2 regions of the Sphaerisporangium rhizosphaerae genome follow, and region 1 is predicted to be linked to the other one. Evidence: riboswitches for the same ligand, from Rfam matches in the RefSeq annotation. Region 1 holds a riboswitch; the other holds the start of a gene.
The links. A riboswitch is a leader RNA that binds a small molecule or an ion and turns the genes downstream of it on or off. The one in region 1 is predicted to bind glycine.
Positions count from the first base shown of each region.

Region 1 (8,879 bases):
CGAGCACCCGGGCGTCAACAAGATCGTCTTCACCGGGTCGACGGAGGTGGGCAAGCGCATCGCCGCCCAGGCGGCGGAGCAGGTCAAGCGGGTGACGCTGGAGCTCGGCGGCAAGAGCGCCAACGTGGTCTTCGCCGACGCCGACATCGAGCGGGCCGCCGCCACCGCCCCTTCGGCCGTGTTCGACAACAGCGGGCAGGACTGCTGCGCGCGCTCGCGCATCCTGGTGGAGCGTCCGGTCTTCGAGGAGTTCCTCGACCGGCTGGTCGCGACGGTCGGCGGGCTCGTCGTGGGCGACCCGCGCGACCCCGGCACCGCCCTGGGGCCGCTGATCAGCGCCGAGCACCGCGACCGCGTGGCCTCGTTCGTGACCGGCACCCCGCGCTTCCAGGGGACGTGCCCGGACGGGAAGGGCTTCTGGTTCCCGCCGACCGTGCTCACCCACGAGTCGCTGGACGAGCGCGCCTACACCGAGGAGATCTTCGGGCCGGTGGTCAGCGTTGTCCCCTTCGAGGGTGAGGCCGAGGCCGTCCAGATCGCCAACGACACCCGGTACGGGCTCTCGGGGTCGATCTGGACGCGGGACGTCGGGCGGGCCCTGCGGGTCGCCCGCGCCATCGAGGCGGGCAACCTGTCGGTGAACTCCCACTCCTCGGTCCGCTACTGGACGCCGTTCGGCGGGTTCAAGCAGTCGGGGCTCGGCCGCGAGCTGGGCCCGGACGCGCTGGCCGCCTTCACCGAGACCAAGAACGTCTTCATCGCCCACTGACCGCCGCCGTCCCGCCGGCCCGCCCGGGGGCCACGGGAGTCCACCAGCACCAGGGAGTACCTCACCATGCAACGTCTGCGCGACCGCGTCGCCGTCATCACGGGCGCGGCGGGGGGCATCGGCCTCGCCACGGCCCGCCGCTTCGCCGAGGAGGGCGCCAAGGTCGTGTGCGCCGACCTCGACGAGGAGGGCGGCGCGAAGATCGCCGAAGAGGTCGGGGGCGTCTTCGTCCGGACCGACGTGACCAGCGAGGACGACGTCGCCGAGATGTTCCGCACGGCGTTCGACACCTACGGCTCGGTCGACGTCGCCTTCAACAACGCCGGCATCTCACCACCCGACGACGACTCCATCCTGACCACCGGCATGGACGCCTGGCGGCGGGTTCAGGACGTCAACCTGACCAGCGTGTACCTGTGCTGCAAGCACGCCATCCCGTACATGCGGCGGCAGGGCAAGGGTTCGATCATCAACACCGCGTCGTTCGTCGCCGTGATGGGCTCGGCGACCTCGCAGATCTCCTACACCGCCTCCAAGGGCGGCGTGCTGGCCATGTCCCGCGAGCTCGGCGTGCAGTTCGCCCGCGAGGGCATCCGGGTCAACGCCCTGTGCCCGGGACCGGTGAACACCCCGCTGCTGCAGGAGCTGTTCGCCAAGGACCCCGAGCGGGCGCAGCGGCGCCTGGTGCACATCCCGCTCGGCCGGTTCGCCGAGGCGTCCGAGATCGCCGCCGCGGTCGCCTTCCTGGCCTCCGACGACGCGAGTTTCATCACCGGCGCGGAGTTCCTCGTGGACGGCGGCATCTCCGGCGCCTACGTGACCCCGCTGTAGCCTGGTCGACCATGTCGCGACCCGTCATCGGCATCACCTGCTACGTCGAGCCCGCCGCCTTCACGGTCTGGCGGATGCCGGCGGCGCTGCTGCCGTACACCTATGTCGAGCACGTCGAACGGGCGGGCGGCCAGCCGGTCATCCTGCCTCCGGCGGGCGACCCGGCGTCGCTGGCCGGCCGGCTGGACGGCCTCATCGTGGCCGGCGGCGGGGACGTCGACCCGGCCAGGTACGGCGAGCGCCCGCACCCGCGGACGGGCTACGTCCGGGAGTCCCGTGACGAGGCGGAGTTCGGGCTGATCGGGGCGGCTCTCTCGGCCGGGCTCCCCTTCCTCGGGGTGTGCCGGGGGATGCAGGTGCTGAACGTCCACCTGGGCGGCACCCTGCACCAGCACCTGCCGGACGTCGTCGGGCACGACGGGCACTCCCCGGCCCCCGGCGAGTTCGGCCACCTGCCGGTGCGCCCGGTGCCGGGCACCGCCCTGTCCAAGGTCCTCGGGGACGGCGAGGTCGCCGCGGCCCACTACCACCACCAGGCCGCCGATCGCCTCGGTGACGGCCTCACGGTCGCGGCGACCTGCGAGGACGGCACCGTGGAGGCCGTGGAGCTGGCGGGCCACCCCTTCGCCCTGGCCGTCCAGTGGCACCCCGAGGCGGGCGAGGACGGCCCGTTGTTCCAGGCGCTCGTCGCCGCCGCGACGGCGGGCGATCGGCATTGGTAGGGTGGGCGGGAACACCGATGATCCCGTGCGGGAGAGCGTCCTGACATCCGGTCAGGACCCCTGAAGGAGCAAGTCCTCCCCGCGAACCTCACAAGGCAAAGGACCGCGCGGGCCAGGTGATCTCTGGAAAGCAGGCCCTCTCCGTGGGGCCTCGCCGAAGGTGAAAGTCCGGTAAAACCCGGGCGAAACTCTCAGGCACCGATGACAGAGGGGGAGGATGCTCTCATCCAACCCTGTCTGAGGTGCGCATCATGTCCCGACCCACACCGCTCCGCGAGGTGCACGAGAGCCTCGGCGCGACGCTCACCGACTTCGCCGGCTGGCTGATGCCGCTGCGCTACGGCAGCGAGTCCGCCGAGCACAACGCGGTGCGCACCGCCGCCGGGCTGTTCGACCTCTCCCACATGGGCGAGATCTTCCTCACCGGGCCGCAGGCGGGCGAGGCGCTGGACCACGCGCTGGTGGGCAGCCTGTCGACGCTGGAGCCGGGCCGGGCCCGCTACACCATGATCTGCGCGCCCGACGGCGGCGTGCTCGACGACCTGATCGTCTACCGGCTGGCCGCCGAGGAGTACCTCGTCGTGGCCAACGCCTCCAACTACGAGCAGGTGGCGGCCGAGCTCACCGAGCGCGCCGAAGGCTTCCAGGCCGAGGTGCGCGACCGGTCCGCCGAGTACGCGCTGATCGCCGTCCAGGGGCCCCGCGCGCAGGAGATCCTCGCCACGCTCACCGACGCCGATCTTCCCGGCCTGAAGTACTACGCGGGCCTGCCCGGCACCGTGGCCGGCGTCGAGGCGCTCATCGCCCGCACCGGGTACACCGGCGAGGACGGCTTCGAGCTGTTCGTCGCCGCGGGCGACGCCGTCACGCTGTGGCAGGAGCTCACCAAGGCCGGCGACTCCCATGGCCTGCGCCCCGCCGGGCTGTCCGCCCGCGACACGCTGCGCCTGGAGGCCGGCATGCCGCTGTACGGCAACGAGTTGAACGCCGGGCTGACCCCCTTCGACGCCGGCCTCGGCCGGGTCGTACGGTTCGACAAGGCCGGCGACTTCGTCGGCCGCGCGGCGCTCGCGCCGCTCAAGGACGTCCCTCCGCGCCGGCGCCTGACCGGCCTGGTCGCGCGGGGCCGCCGAGTGCCGCGCCACGGCTATCCCGTGGTGCTGCTGACTGACGGCACCGTCGTTGGAGAGGTCACCAGCGGCGCGCCGTCCCAGTCACTCGGCAAGCCGATCGCGATGGCCTACGTGGACACCAACGTGTCCGATGGGCTCGCGGTCGACATCCGTGGTACCCATGAACCGGTCGACGTGATTGACCTGCCTTTTTACCGGAGGAGCAAGTGAGCAGCATTCCCGAGGAGCTCAGCTACACCAAGGAGCACGAGTGGGTGGCCGGCCTCGACGACGGCCTCACCGTGACCGTGGGCATCACGGCGTTCGCCGCCGAAGCGCTGGGTGACGTGGTCTTCGTGCAGCTGCCCGAGGTGGGCGGCACCGTCGAGGCGGGCGACGCGGTGGGCGAGGTGGAGTCCACCAAGTCCGTGAGCGACATCTACGCCCCGCTCACCGGCGAGGTCGTGGAGGTCAACCAGGTCGTCGTGGACGACCCGTCGCTGGTCAACTCCGACCCCTACGGCGACGGCTGGCTGTTCCGCGTGCGCGTCGAGGGCCCCCACGAGGACCTCCTCACCGCCGAGGAGTACACCACGGTCACCACCGCCGAGTCCTGAGTCCCGCCGTCCGTTCACCAATCCCCGTCCACCCACGACGACTCTCGCCGGCCGGCCGCCCGGACCGGCCGGCGCCACCACCGCATGACCTGTCCCGCGCGTACCCGGCGCATATGGGGGCATCCCTCGCACGACATCGCTTCCAAGGACGGAATGATCAATGGCGATCAGCGTCTTCGACCTGTTCAAGATCGGCATCGGGCCGTCCAGCTCGCACACCGGCGGCCCGATGGCGGCGGCGCACAAGTTCGCCCGCGGCCTGCACCAGGACGGCCTGCTGGAGAAGACCGCCCGGGTCGAGGCGATCCTCTACGGCTCGCTCGGCCTGACCGGCAAGGGACACGGCAGCGACAAGGCGGTGCTGCTCGGCCTGTCCGGCGAGAAGCCCGAGCTGGTCGACGTGGACACCGTCGATGAGCGCCTGGCGAAGATGCGCGACACCGGCACCATCGAGCTGTACGGCACCCGCGAGATCCCCTTCGTCGTCGGCGAGCACCTGGTGTTCGAACGCAAGATCTCCCTGCCCGGCCACCCCAACGGCATGCGCTTCACCGCCTTCACCGCCGAGGGCGAGCAGATCCGCGAGAAGGTCTACTACTCGGTGGGCGGCGGCTTCGTGGTGGACGAGAACGCCACCGGCGCCGACCGCATCAAGGCCGACGACACCGAGCTGCCCCACCCGTTCACCTCGGGCGCCGAGCTGCTGCGGCTGTGCTCCGAGACCGGGCTGTCGATCTCCGGGCTCATGCTGGAGAACGAGAAGGCCTTCGGGCGCACCGAGGCGGAGATCAGGTCGGCCCTGCTGAACCTCTGGAACGTCATGTCCGAGTGCGTGCGCCGCGGCACCGCCAAGGAGGGCGTGCTTCCCGGCGGCCTGAAGGTCAAGCGGCGGGCCAACCAGATGCTGCGGCGCCTGCAGAGCGAGTCCCCCGAGAAGGACCCGCTCCAGACGATGGACTGGGTCACCCTGTTCGCCCTCGCCGTCAACGAGGAGAACGCCGCCGGCGGCCGCGTCGTCACCGCCCCCACCAACGGCGCGGCCGGCATCATCCCCGCCGTGCTGACGTACTACGACCGCTTCACGCCGCTGTCCGACGACGACGGCGTCATCCGCTTCCTGCTCACGGCCGGCGCGATCGGCGTGCTGTTCAAGGAGAACGCCTCCATCTCCGGCGCCGAGGTCGGCTGCCAGGGCGAGGTCGGCTCGGCCTGCTCCATGGCCGCGGCCGGCCTGACCGAGGCGCTCGGCGGCACCCCCGAACAGGTGGAGAACGCCGCCGAGATCGGCATCGAGCACAACCTCGGCCTGACCTGCGACCCGATCGGCGGCCTGGTGCAGATCCCGTGCATCGAGCGCAACGCGGTCGCCTCGATCAAGGCCATCACCGCCGCCCGCATCGCCCTGCGCGGCGACGGCCGCCACTTCGTCGCCCTCGACAAGGCCATCAAGACCATGCGCGACACCGGCCGCGACATGCTCGACAAATACAAAGAAACCAGCCGAGGCGGCCTCGCCGTCAACGTCATCGAATGCTGACCGCTCAACGCTCGGCGATCACACGAATACGGAAAGTGCCATGACGCCTTGCCGGACAGGCGTTAACCTGATGTACAACCATGAAGGGGCACCCGCCGTCACGGCCACTGCCCCTCTTTGAGCAGCACCCAGAGGGGCGTTCATCCGGCCGGTGATCGTCCCTCTTCTTCATTTCCGGCCCAGCCCGCCGCGCGGAGCGGTCGCCAGGGGACGGGGTCTTCGTCGTGGTGGAAAGTACCGGGGGGCCGCTCGGGCGAGGGCGCGTGGTGGTGCCGAAATCGTTCGGGGTGGCGCCGAAAATTTCATTCGGGCGCTTGAGCCCGCCAAGCCGCAAACAGTCGTCCAGCAGCGGGAAGAAGCGCCCTGGCGGGCCTCGACTTTCGACGCTTTTCGGTGGGCGTTGACAGGGCGGCGGGATCGGGCGAACACTGTCGCCGCTGACAGGCTCAACCGCTGTCGATCCGGGTCGCCTGCCACGACCAGGGCTTCCGATCGTCGGCCGACGAGGACCGGCCGACCTCCGCCGCGTCGTACGACGCCGCGCGCCGTGGCCGTCATCCCGGTCACCGGCGGCGTCCCCGCCGGGTCCTGCCACGCCACCTGGCCCGCGCCAGCCTTAACGAGGAGGAAGCGCGCACATGAACGACGTCCCCATCCGCCCGCCGGTCCGTCACCGTAGCCACACCAGAGTGCTCATCGGCCGTGCCTGCACCATGGTGCTCTCGCTGGTCTCCGCCATGACCCTGCTGCTGCCGGGCACCGCCCACGCGGCCATCACCAGCAACCAGACCGGCACCAACAACGGCTACTTCTACTCGTTCTGGACCAACGGCAGTGGATCGTCGTCCATGACCCTGGGTAACGGCGGGAACTACAGCACCTCCTGGAGCAACGTCGGCAACTTCGTCGCCGGCAAGGGCTGGAAGCCCGGCGCACGCAGGACGGTGACCTACTCGGGCAGCTTCAACACCTCGGGCAACTCCTACCTGGCCCTGTACGGGTGGACCAGAGGCCCGCTGGTGGAGTACTACATCGTGGACAACTGGGGGACCTACCGGCCCACCGGCACGTTCAAGGGCACCGTCACCAGCGACGGCGGCACCTACGACATCTACATGACCACCCGCTACAACGCCCCCTCGATCGAGGGCAACAGCAGCACCTTCAACCAGTACTGGAGCGTCCGGCAGTCCAAGAGGACCGGCGGCACCATCACGGTCGGGAACCACTTCGACGCCTGGGCCCGCTACGGCATGAACCTCGGCTCCCACGACTACCAGATCCTGGCCACCGAGGGCTACCAGAGCAGCGGCAACTCCAACATCACCCTGGACGGCTCCAGCCCGTCGCCGACTCCCACTCCGACGCCGACGCGCACTCCCACGCCCAACCCCACCCCGTCGGCCACGCCTTCGCCTTCTCCCAGTGGCGGGAGCGGCCCCTGCCGCGTGTCCTACACCAAGAACGAGTGGAACAACGGCTTCACCGCCAACCTCACCGTCACCAACACCGGCGGCAGCGCGATCAACGGCTGGACGGTGACCTGGTCCTTCTCCGCCGGGCAGCAGGTCACCAGTTCGTGGAACGCCGACGTCAGCCAGAGCGGCTCGACGGTCACCGCCCGCAACGTGTCCTACAACGGCTCGCTGGCCCCCGGCGCGAACACCACGTTCGGCTTCCAGGGCACCCACACCGGCAGCAATCCCAACCCCACGGCCTTCAGCCTCAACGGCACGGCCTGCACCACCGGCTGACCTGAACGGCCTCAGCAAGACGAACGTGGGGAGCGGGCGGTGGAGCCCGCTCCCCACGCGGTTTCACGACGGAGAGGCGGCGTTCCGGCGTGCCAGGGCGGCGGCGGTGCCGTCGATGAACGCGCGCAGCCCGTGGTCGAAGGCGCGCTCACCGAACGGGCCGCCGCCGTCCCGGACGGCCGCCAGCAGGATGGCCGGTATGTCGTCCTCCGTCGCATCGGCGGCCACGGCCGGCCGCTCGGGCTCGGTCTGCTGTTGCAGGACCGAGCCGATGACGTAGTGGCTCAAGGCCGTGATGGTGTGCAGGGCCAACGCCGGGGTGAAGCCCCGGGCGACCATGGCGGACAACTCTTCCTCGAACAGCCGGAGCGTCACCGGGGACCTCCCCCGGGCGCCGGCGACGATGCGCGCGCCGTCGCGGTGGGACAGCAGTGAGGCACGGTACGCGCGGGCGCGGCGGTCCAGCCAGTCCTGCCAGGACTCCTCCTCCCGGGGCGGCCCCATGCCCGCCGCCCGGATGATCTCGTCCCCCATCGCGTCCAGCAGTTCCTGCTTGGTGCGGACGTGCCAGTACAGAGCCGGCGACTGGACGCCCAGCTCGGCGGCGAGCCGGCGCACCGTCAGCCCGTCCAGCCCCACCTCGTCGAGCAGGCGCAGCCCTGTCTCGACCAACGTCTGACGGCTCAGGCCGGGCCGTTTGTCGTTCGCTCGCATCGTTGACACCTTAGCAGCGCTAAGTTACCTTATCGCTGCTAAGGAGAACTGAGCACTGCTAAGGAGCGTTCCGCTCCCCGGACTTCAGGAGGCACCGTGCTCGTCACGACATCGGCGGACGGCACCGACGTCCGCGCCTACGACGAGGGCAAGGGTCCGGCCGTCGTGCTGCTCGGCCCCGGTCTGGACGACGGCACGCGCTGCCGGCGCCTCGCCGGCGTCCTGGCGGCCCGCTTCCGCGTCCTGCGCCCGCACCGCCGCCAGTACCGCATGGACCTCAAGCCCGACCCCCGGCTCGGCGGCTCCCCCTGCACGATCGCCGAGGAGGTGCAGGACGTCATGGCGCTGGTGCGAGCGGTCGGCGAACCGGTCGTCCTCTACGGCCACTCCGACGGCGGCGTCGTCGCCCTCGAAGCCCTGGCCGCCTCACCGTCGTCGTTCGCGGGGGCGGTCGTCTACGAGCCCGCCGCCGTCATAGGGCCGCCGCTGAGCGGCGAGGACGGGCACATCCTCACGCAGGCCCGGGCCGCCCTCGCGGCGGGGCGGCCCGGCAAGGCCATGGCCGTCTTCCTGCGCGGCTCGGTGGGGATACCCGGCCGGCAGGCCTCACTGGCCGGGCTCGCGGTGGCGCTGATCCCCAGGTACCGCAGGCTCATCCCCGGCCAGCTCGACTCTCTGGACGCGCTCGACCGGCTCGGGGTGCGACTGGACACCTACGCGACGATCAAGGTGCCGACCGTGCTGCTCGGCGGCGACCGCAGCCCCGCTCACCTCGGCGAGCGGCTCGACGCCATCGAAGGCGTCATGCCGCACGCCGAGCGCG
Region 1 is NZ_JBHTCG010000008.1:125,610-134,488, forward strand. Features, by position in the region: gene ACFQSB_RS14390 (aldehyde dehydrogenase family protein) at 1-769, shown strand, start outside; gene ACFQSB_RS14395 (3-oxoacyl-ACP reductase) at 836-1,600, shown strand; gene ACFQSB_RS14400 (gamma-glutamyl-gamma-aminobutyrate hydrolase family protein) at 1,612-2,322, shown strand; glycine riboswitch at 2,341-2,438, shown strand; glycine riboswitch at 2,439-2,540, shown strand; gene gcvT (glycine cleavage system aminomethyltransferase GcvT) at 2,574-3,665, shown strand; gene gcvH (glycine cleavage system protein GcvH) at 3,662-4,051, shown strand; gene ACFQSB_RS14415 (L-serine ammonia-lyase) at 4,212-5,588, shown strand; gene ACFQSB_RS14420 (glycoside hydrolase family 11 protein) at 6,227-7,342, shown strand; gene ACFQSB_RS14425 (TetR/AcrR family transcriptional regulator C-terminal domain-containing protein) at 7,406-8,056, opposite strand; gene ACFQSB_RS14430 (alpha/beta fold hydrolase) at 8,153-8,879, shown strand, end outside.

Region 2 (8,879 bases), on a different contig from region 1:
AACAGGAACCTCGGCGCGGGCGCCTGGTCGACCTCCACGATCGCCGCCCCCCGCGGCGTCATGATCCGCATGGCCGACACGGTACTCGGGGACCAGCCCTCTACTTCTCACGGGGGATGCCGCCGCCCGGTGTCTGTGCCAGATTAAGGGGGTGCCGGATAATTCATTGCCCCGTGACGAGCTTCGCGCCACCGTGGAGGCCCGCCGGGACCTCGGTTCCGACTACGAGCAGGCGCTGATCGAGTCGTTCCTGGAGAAGATCGACTCGACGATCGAGTCCCGGGTGCGGGCCGAGGTGGCCGCGCAGAACGGGTACCCCCTCCAGCCCGGCCCCGGCGGGCCGTACGCGGCGCCGCATCCCGGCCCGGGCAAGCAGCCCAGGCAGGTCGACGCCACGATCCCGATCGCGCTCGGCTCGCTCGGCATCGGCATCCCGCTGACCGCGATCGCCGCCGGGCAGGCCGGGCCCGCGGGGCTGTTCCTGGCCTGGACCGGCATCATCATGGTCAACGTCGCCGCCGCCGTCGGCCGCAGACGCCGCTGAGGCCTGGGCCGGGGCGGCTACTGGGAGGGGGCGGTGTCGTCGCGGGTGAGGCGGAGGCGCACCTGGTCGGCCACCGTCTCGTCGGGGTGGCCGAGCCCGTACGCCCACACCTGCTCGGCGTCGGCGTCCCGCCCGCGCAGGGGCAGCGTGCGGGCGAGCAGTTCGACGGCGAGAGCGACCCCGTCGGCGTCGCCGTCGCCCTCGGCGGCCGCGGCGAACTCCCCGCAGGCCATGTCGAGGTGGGCCATGCCGAGCAGCACCCGCAGGCGCCCGGGGTCGGCCACCTCGGGCAGCTCCAGGGCGTCGAGGAGCAGGTCGGCGGCCTCGCCGGGCTGCCCGTCCTCCAGCAGGTACTCGGCCAGGCGCTGGGCCGCCTCGGAGCAGGCCCGCGGGTCGCGGGTGGCCAGGGTGGCGCGCAGGGCCGCCTCGGCGGCGCGGTCGTCGCCCTGGGCTTCGGCGATGCGGGCCAGGGCCAGGTGGGCGCCGGGAAGGTAGGCCGGGGTGCCGACGCCGATCACGGCCTGCCAGGCGGCGCGGGCCTGGTCGGCCATGCCTTCCTGCTCGAACCCGCGCGCCAGGTGGCAGGCCGCCTGGGCGGCGTACTCGGGGTGGCCGGTGGCCAGGGCCGTGCGCGCGGCCGCCCTGGCGCCGGTGAGGTCGCCACGGCGCTCGAGGACCAGGGCGAGGCCGACGGCCGCCTGGGCGCGGTCGGCCTCGCGCTCGTCGGAGGCCAGCGCGGCGAAGATCTCGGCCGCGGCCTCCAGTTCGCCGCTCTCGGCGAGCCTCCGCGCGTCCTCGATCCGCCGGCCGGACTCGACCTCGTGCGCCGCCATCGGGACCTCTCCTCCGCCTCGGGAATCCCGGCCTCGCGACGCGGGCGCGCCGTCGCGCGCGACATATTATGCCGATCCAGGCGGAGCGCCGAGGGCGGTCGCTCAGTCTTCGTATGCCTCCAGCGGGGGGCAGGCGCAGACCAGGTTGCGGTCGCCGTAGGCCTGGTCGATGCGGCGGACCGGCGACCAGTACTTGTCCTCCCGCAGCGACGGCAGCGGGTAGGCCGCCTCGGCACGGGTGTAGGGGTGCTTCCAGTCGTCGGCCAGCAGGCACGCGGCGGTGTGCGGGGCGCCCCGCAGGGGGTTGTCGGCCCGGTCGTGGCGTCCTGAGGCGACCTTGGCGATCTCCTCGCGGATGGCGACCATGGCGTCGACGAAGCGGTCCAGCTCGGCCAGGTCCTCGCTCTCGGTCGGCTCGATCATCAGCGTGCCGGCCACCGGGAAGGACATGGTGGGGGCGTGGAAGCCGTAGTCGATGAGCCGCTTGGCGACGTCGTCGACGGTGACGCCGGTCTCCTTGGTGATCGGGCGCAGGTCGATGATGCACTCGTGGGCGACCAGGCCCTCGCGGCCGGTGTAGAGCACCGGGTAGTGCGGGGCCAGGCGCCGGGCCAGGTAGTTGGCCGACAGGATGGCCTGCTCGGTGGCCGCCTTGAGGCCCTCGGCGCCCATCATGCGGATGTAGGCCCAGGAGATGGGCAGGATGCCCGCCGAGCCGTACGCCGCGGCCGAGACGGGCCCGACGGCCCCGTCGGCGCGCTCTCCCAGGGGGTCGCCGGGCAGGTAGGCCGCCAGGTGCGAGCGGACCGCCACCGGGCCGACGCCGGGGCCGCCGCCGCCGTGCGGGATGCAGAAGGTCTTGTGCAGGTTGAGGTGGGAGACGTCGGCGCCGAAGGACCCGGGCTTGGCCAGGCCGACCAGCGCGTTGAGGTTGGCGCCGTCGACGTAGACCTGGCCGCCGGCCTGGTGCACCCGCTCGCAGATCTCGGTGATGGTCTCCTCGTACACCCCGTGGGTGGAGGGGTAGGTGACCATGATGGCCGCGAGCCGCTCGCTGTGCTTGTCGATCTTGGCGATCAGGTCGGGGACGTCCACGTTTCCGTCGTCGTCGCAGGCCACGACCACCACGCGCATACCGGCCATGACGGCGCTGGCGGCGTTGGTGCCGTGCGCCGAGGACGGGATGAGGCACACGTCGCGCTCGCCGTGGCCGTTGGCCCTGTGGTAGGCGCGGATGGCGAGCAGCCCGGCGAACTCGCCCTGGGATCCGGCGTTGGGCTGCAGGGAGACCGCGTCGTAGCCGGTGACCTCGGCCAGCCAGCCCTCCAGGTCGCCGATCAGGCGCAGGTAGCCCTCGACCTGATCGGCCGGGGCGTAGGGGTGGACGCCGGCGAACTCCGGCCAGCTGATGGGCTCCATCTCGGTGGTGGCGTTCAGCTTCATGGTGCACGAGCCGAGCGGGATCATCGACCGGTCCAGGGCGATGTCCCTGTCCTGGAGCCTGCGCAGGTAGCGCAGCATGGCGGTCTCGGAACGGTGGGAGTGGAACACCGGGTGCGACAGGTAGCCGGTGGTGCGCAGCAGCCCGGCGGGCAGGGCGTCGGAGGCGGAGGTGTCCACGTCGTCCAGCACGACGCCGGTCACGCCGAACGCCTCCCAGACGGCCTGGAGGTGCGCGCCGGTGGTCTTCTCGTCGCAGCTGACGCCCACGTGGTCGGCGTCGGCCAGGCGCAGGTTGACGCCGCGGTCCAGGGCCGCCGCGACGACCTCGGCGGCGCGGCCGGGGACGCGGGCCAGGACGGTGTCGAAGAAGTCGTCGTGGACGACCTCGACGCCGCCGTCGCGCAGGCCGGCGGCCAGCACGGCGGCGTGCCGGTGGGTGCGCTGCGCGATGCGCCGCAGGCCCTCGGGGCCGTGGTAGACGGCGTACATGCCGGCGATCACCGCGAGCAGCACCTGGGCGGTGCAGATGTTGCTGGTGGCCTTCTCCCGGCGGATGTGCTGCTCGCGGGTCTGCAGGGCCAGACGGTGGGCGGGGCGCCCGTCGGCGTCCTGCGACACCCCGACCAGCCGGCCGGGCATCTGCCGCTGGAGCCCTTCACGCACGGCCATGTAGGCCGCGTGCGGCCCGCCGAAGCCGAAGGGGACGCCGAAACGCTGGGAGGAGCCGATGGCGATGTCGGCGCCCAGGGTGCCGGGGGCCTCGACCAGGGTCAGGGCCAGCAGGTCGGCGGCGGCGACCACGAGCGCGCCGCGGGCGCGGGCCTGGGCGGCCACGGCGCGGAAGTCCTTGAGCCGGCCTCCGGCGCCGGGGTACTGGACCAGCAGGCCGAACAGCTCCCCCTCCGGCAGCCCGGCGGCCAGGTCTGCCTCGACCAGCTCGATGCCGAGCGGCTCGGCGCGGGTGGCCAGCACCGCCTTGGTCTGCGGCAGGGCGTCGGCGTCGACGACGAACACCGGGGACTTGGCGCGGCCGGCGCGGCGGGCCAGGGTCATCGCCTCGGCGGCGGCGGTGGCCTCGTCCAGCAGCGAGGCGCCGGCGACGTCCAGCCCGGTCAGGTCGGACACGACGGTCTGGAAGTTGAGCAGGGCCTCCAGGCGGCCCTGGGAGATCTCCGGCTGGTAGGGGGTGTAGGCGGTGTACCAGCCGGGGTTCTCCAGCAGGTTGCGCCGCACGACCGCCGGGGTGATCGTGTCGTGGTAGCCCAGGCCGATCATCGAGGTGGGCACCTGGTTGCGGGCGGCCAGGGCGCGCAGCTCCGCGAGCGCCTCCTCCTCGCTCGCGGCGGGCGGCAGGTCGAGCGGCTCGCCGGAGCGGATGGCGCCGGGGACGGCGACGGCGATCAGGTCGGCCACCGAGGCGTAGCCCACGGCCTCCAGCATGCGGGCCTGCTCGGCGTCCGACGGGCCGATGTGCCGGGTGGCGAAGGGCGGTGCGAAGAGGTCGCGAAGCGGTGACCGATCGGTCATGGGGCCCTCCTACAAGGGGTAGAGACCGGCGCTGAGCGCGCGCGTATGCCGGATCTCCCCCTCTGTCAGCGCGACATCCTCATCGCGACCTGAGAGCTTCATCCCCTGGCAGGGGATTTGCACCGTCGGTGAGACACGCCTGGCGGGCACGCCTACTTTCCAGAGTCGCCTCGCCTGTGCGGTACGTGGGCCTGAGAGATTCCGGGGAGGTTGCTCCTTCGGCGCCCGGGGTCACCCGCCGGCGCCGCAGGTGGTGCGGTGCCGGCCCGTGCCCGGGTCTCTCCCGCACAGGGTCAACAGCTTTCCCGGTAATCGTACCGTCCCGCCCCGAGTAGGGAGTTACCCCTACATTTCGGAAATTGCCATGTTTTATCCCTGTAGGGCGGGTATGTAGGGACCCCGACCACCCCGTAGATCTTCTGGGATATGTGCGACAGCCCCCGGCCCTCCTCGGCGGAGGGACACTCCCCGTCCCGGCCCTCCGGCCTCAGCCCGTCTTGCGGGCCTTCCTGCGCTTGGCCAGCTCGTCACCTGGGTGGTCCTCCAAGGAGTCCCGGCCGGCCGGCTCCGCGCGTTCCCCCGGCAGCTCCGCCAGGGAGCCCTCGACCTCGCGCCACACGCCGCCGAGGGCGATGCCGAACACGCCCTGGCCGCCCTCGAGCAGGTCGATCACCTCGTCGGCCGAGGTGCACTCGTAGACGCTCACCCCGTCGCTCATCAGCGTGATCTGCGCCAGGTCGTTGACCCCGCGCTCGCGCAGGTGCTGGACGGCGGTGCGGATCTGCTGGAGCGACACCCCGGTGTCCAGGAGCCGCTTGACCACCTTGAGCACGAGGATGTCGCGGAAGCTGTACAGCCGCTGGGATCCCGACCCCTGCGCCGCGCGAACCGACGGCTCGACGAGCTGGGTGCGCGCCCAATAGTCGAGCTGACGATAGGTGATGCCGGCCGCCGAGCACGCCGTCGGGCCGCGGTATCCGACGTCGGCGGGCAGAGACGCCGGCCGCTCGTCGAACAGCAGGCCCTGCTCGCCCGCGCGTTCCCGCGCCGACTGCCGCTGGACTGGATCGTGCTGGCCGGCCGTCTTGCCCTCGCCGCTGCTGACCGCCACTGCGGACCTCCGGCTTCCTCTCATCCCACGGTCTGATCTGGGGGTTCGTGAATTACAACCGTGGGTTCCCTTGCACCGTAGGACTGGCGCGATGCTCAGTCAACGATCCCGCCCGGCGCGTCGTGAAGCGTAAATGCCCGAAATGGCTAACCCGCACGGCCGAAGTCCTCGGGCGTGATCGTGTCAAGGAACTCGCGGAACTTCTCGACCTCGTCCTCCTGGTCATCCGGGATGATCACACCGGCCTCGCGCACGACGTCCTCGCTCGCGAAGATGCTCGCACCGGTGCGCAGCGCCAGCGCGATCGAGTCCGACGGCCGGGCGCTCACCTCCACCCCGTTGGAGAACACCAGGTCGGCGAAGAAGATTCCGTCACGCAGCGCGACGATGTTCACCGCCGTCAGCCGCACGCCCAGAGCCTCGATCACGTCCTTGAACAAGTCGTGGGTGAGCGGCCTGGGGGGCGGCTCCTCCGCCTGAGCCAGCGCGATGGCCGTGGCCTCGGTCATCCCAATCCAGATCGGCAGGTATCGCTCGCCCTTGGCCTCCTTGAGCAGGACTATGGGCTGGTTGGAGGGCATCTCGACACGGACCCCCACGACCTCCATCTGCAACACAGGCTGCTCCGTCTCATCGGGTCGCCGCCCCGCTCCGGGCCCGTTCCCTCGCGGCTCTCGGCTCGCGGCGTGACCATCGCCGCAAAATTCAACGTAACATCCCCGCACCCCGAAATGTCCGGGCGGCTCCGTCAGCGGCCCAGAATGCCGCGCAGGCCGGTGCGGACCAGGGCGGTGTGCAGGTCCTGCAGCAGACCGGACAGCTCTCGCGCGGTCTCCTCGGCGCGGCCGGCGGCGCCCGGCGCGCGGCGCCGCAGCAGCGGAGCCACGGCCTGCTCGACCAGCCCGGCCTCCCGCTCGGCGGCGGCCTTGAGCACCCGCAGGTGGCGCGGATGCAGGCCGAACCTCGCCAGCGCGCCCGAGGCGCGGGCGACGGTCAGAGCCTCGGCGTCGTACCACCGGGCCACCGGGGTGAGCAGGCCGAAATCCTCCAGCTCGGCGAGGGTCTCCTCCTCCAGCCCGGCGGCGGCCAGCAGTTCGGCGCGGCTGAGCCGCACCTCGGCCACCGGCGCCTCCCCGCCCACGGCGCGCGGGCGGCCGGCGCCGTCGGGATCGGCGGTGTCCAGGTGGTCCTTGATCACGCGCAGCGGCAGGTAGCGGTCGCGCTGGGCGGTGAGGATGTAGCGCAGGCGCTCGACGTCCGCATGGGTGAACTTGCGATACCCCGAGGGGGAGCGCTGGGGCTCGATGAGCCCCTCGCCCTCCAGGAAGCGGATCTTGGAGACGGTGACGTCGGGGAAGTCGGCCCGCAGGACCTCGAGGACCTCCCCGATGCTCATGAACGCCCTCGCCGCCTGCGCGCCCATCACCGCACCTCCTCACCCACGCGTGAGGAACACCAGCCGGAATTTGCCGATCTGGACCTCGTCGCCGCCCGACAGCGGCAGTTCCTCGATGCGCTCGCGGTTGACGTAGGTGCCGTTGAGGCTGCCGACGTCCCGGGCGGTGAAGTAGGCGCCCCGCCGGTAGAACTCGGCGTGCCTTCGCGAGACGGTGACGTCGTCCAGGAAGATGTCGCTCTCGGGGTGACGGCCCGCCGTGGTGAGATCGCTGTCGAGCAGGAAGCGGCTCCCGGCGTTCGGCCCGCGCATCACCACCAGCAGGGCCGTACCGGGCGGCAGTTGCTCGACCGCCGCCCGATCGGGGATGAGCGTCTGGCCCGTCGCCTCGCCGTCCATCGCCTCGATCCCGCTCAGGGAGATCGTGGAGGTGGTGTCCCCCGGCGTGTTCTCGACGCGGCTCAACGGCGACCCGCACCGTGAGCAGAAACGGGCGTCCTCAGGGTTGGCATTCCCGCACTGAGTGCAGTAGACGCTCGGCATCGATCGGCTCGGCCTCCTACCGCGAAGTCGCGGCGACGGTGCTCTGGGCGGCGTGCCTCGGATCTTCGCTTCTCATGGTTGCTCAGACTGCGAATGCCGCAACTTACGCTGATGAGTCGCAAAGGTCAAGATGAGGGCAGGCTCGCGGGTTCGGACATGCTTGTGACGCGGGCTCACTCGGGTCTGGCAGGCGGGGGGCTCGCTCGGATTCACGGCGCTCGCCCCTCGTTCTGCTGTCGACTCGGCTCGCCGCGCCGGTCCAAAGTTACCGTCCAGGCAGCCCTCCGGTCCATGCGCCGCGCCGTTCGAATGTGACCCGAATCGCTGGTTTCGCGGCAGAACGTCGCCCGTGGTCAGGTGCCGACGGCGTGCTCCACGACCCGCGCCCAGCGCTCCAGGAGGCTCTGGGCGACGTCCAGGTCCTCCCCCTCGGCCCACAAGTGCGTCACGGCCTCGGTGGGGTCGGGCAGGATGAGGGCCCAGCCGCCGTCCTCCTCCACCACCCGCACGCCGTCGGTGGTGTCCAGGCGGTATCCGTCGGCCGCCTCCACGACCGACCGCATGACCGCCCCCTTGGCCGCCCACGGCGTCGGCACGGTGCGCTTGAGCATCTTGGCCTGCGGGATGCGGGCGTCGATCTGGCTGAGCGACAGGCGCGTGCGCGCCACCAGGCCGAGCAGGCGCAGGAACGCGGCCAGGCCGTCCACCGTGGGGGCGAACTCCGGGACGATGAACCCGCCCCGCCCGTCGGCCGCGAAGATCAGCTCGGGGTCGGCCGCCGCCGTGGTCAGGGCGTCCAGGGCCGTGGAGGTCCACTCCACCTGGGCGCCGTGGAAGCGGCACACCTGCTCGGCCACGCGGGTGGTGGTCACCGGCAGCGCGACCCGCCCGCCGCGCCGCTCGGCGGCGACCAGGTCGAGCACGACGAGCTGGGCGCGCTCCTCGCTGATGAGCTGGCCCATCTCGTCGACCAGCGAGACGCGCTCGCCGACCGGGTCGAAGCGCACGCCGAACGCGGCACGGGAGGAGGCGACCAGCTCGGCCAGGCGCTGCAGGTCCCTGCGCCGCTCGGCCAGCGTCTCGGTCGGCGAGGCGTCGTCCAGGCGGTTGTTCACGGTCAGCACGTCCACGCCGACGCGGCCGAGCAGGCTCGGCAGCACCAGGGAGGAGGTGCCGCCGGCGCAGTCGATGACGACCTTCATCTCGGCGTCCCGCACGCCCGACATGTCCACCCAGCGCAACAGCTCGCGGGTGTAGTCCTCCACCGCGCGGGCCGGGAAGCTCAGCTCGGCGATCTCGCCGGGGAAGGCGCGCCGGAACTCCTGGCGGGAGAAGACACGCTCCAGCTTGCGCTGGGCTCCCTGGGACAGGTCGGCGCCGTTCTCGTCCATGAAGATGATGTCGACGCTCTGCGGGTCGCCCGGGGTGGTGCGCAGCGCGATGCCGCCCGAGGCGGTCTCGTTGGAGGTGTGGAAGCGGGCC
Region 2 is NZ_JBHTCG010000014.1:179,693-188,571, forward strand. Features, by position in the region: gene ACFQSB_RS21985 (alpha/beta hydrolase family protein) at 1-71, opposite strand, end outside; gene ACFQSB_RS21990 (hypothetical protein) at 152-544, shown strand; gene ACFQSB_RS21995 (tetratricopeptide repeat protein) at 562-1,377, opposite strand; gene gcvP (aminomethyl-transferring glycine dehydrogenase) at 1,480-4,347, opposite strand; glycine riboswitch at 4,517-4,643, opposite strand; gene ACFQSB_RS22005 (MerR family transcriptional regulator) at 4,835-5,458, opposite strand; gene ACFQSB_RS22010 (bifunctional nuclease family protein) at 5,605-6,075, opposite strand; gene ftsR (transcriptional regulator FtsR) at 6,207-6,881, opposite strand; gene ACFQSB_RS22020 (FHA domain-containing protein) at 6,894-7,397, opposite strand; gene ACFQSB_RS22025 (sugar phosphate nucleotidyltransferase) at 7,751-8,879, opposite strand, start outside.
Region 2: another riboswitch for glycine. It lies ahead of gcvP (aminomethyl-transferring glycine dehydrogenase); the one in region 1 lies ahead of gcvT (glycine cleavage system aminomethyltransferase GcvT).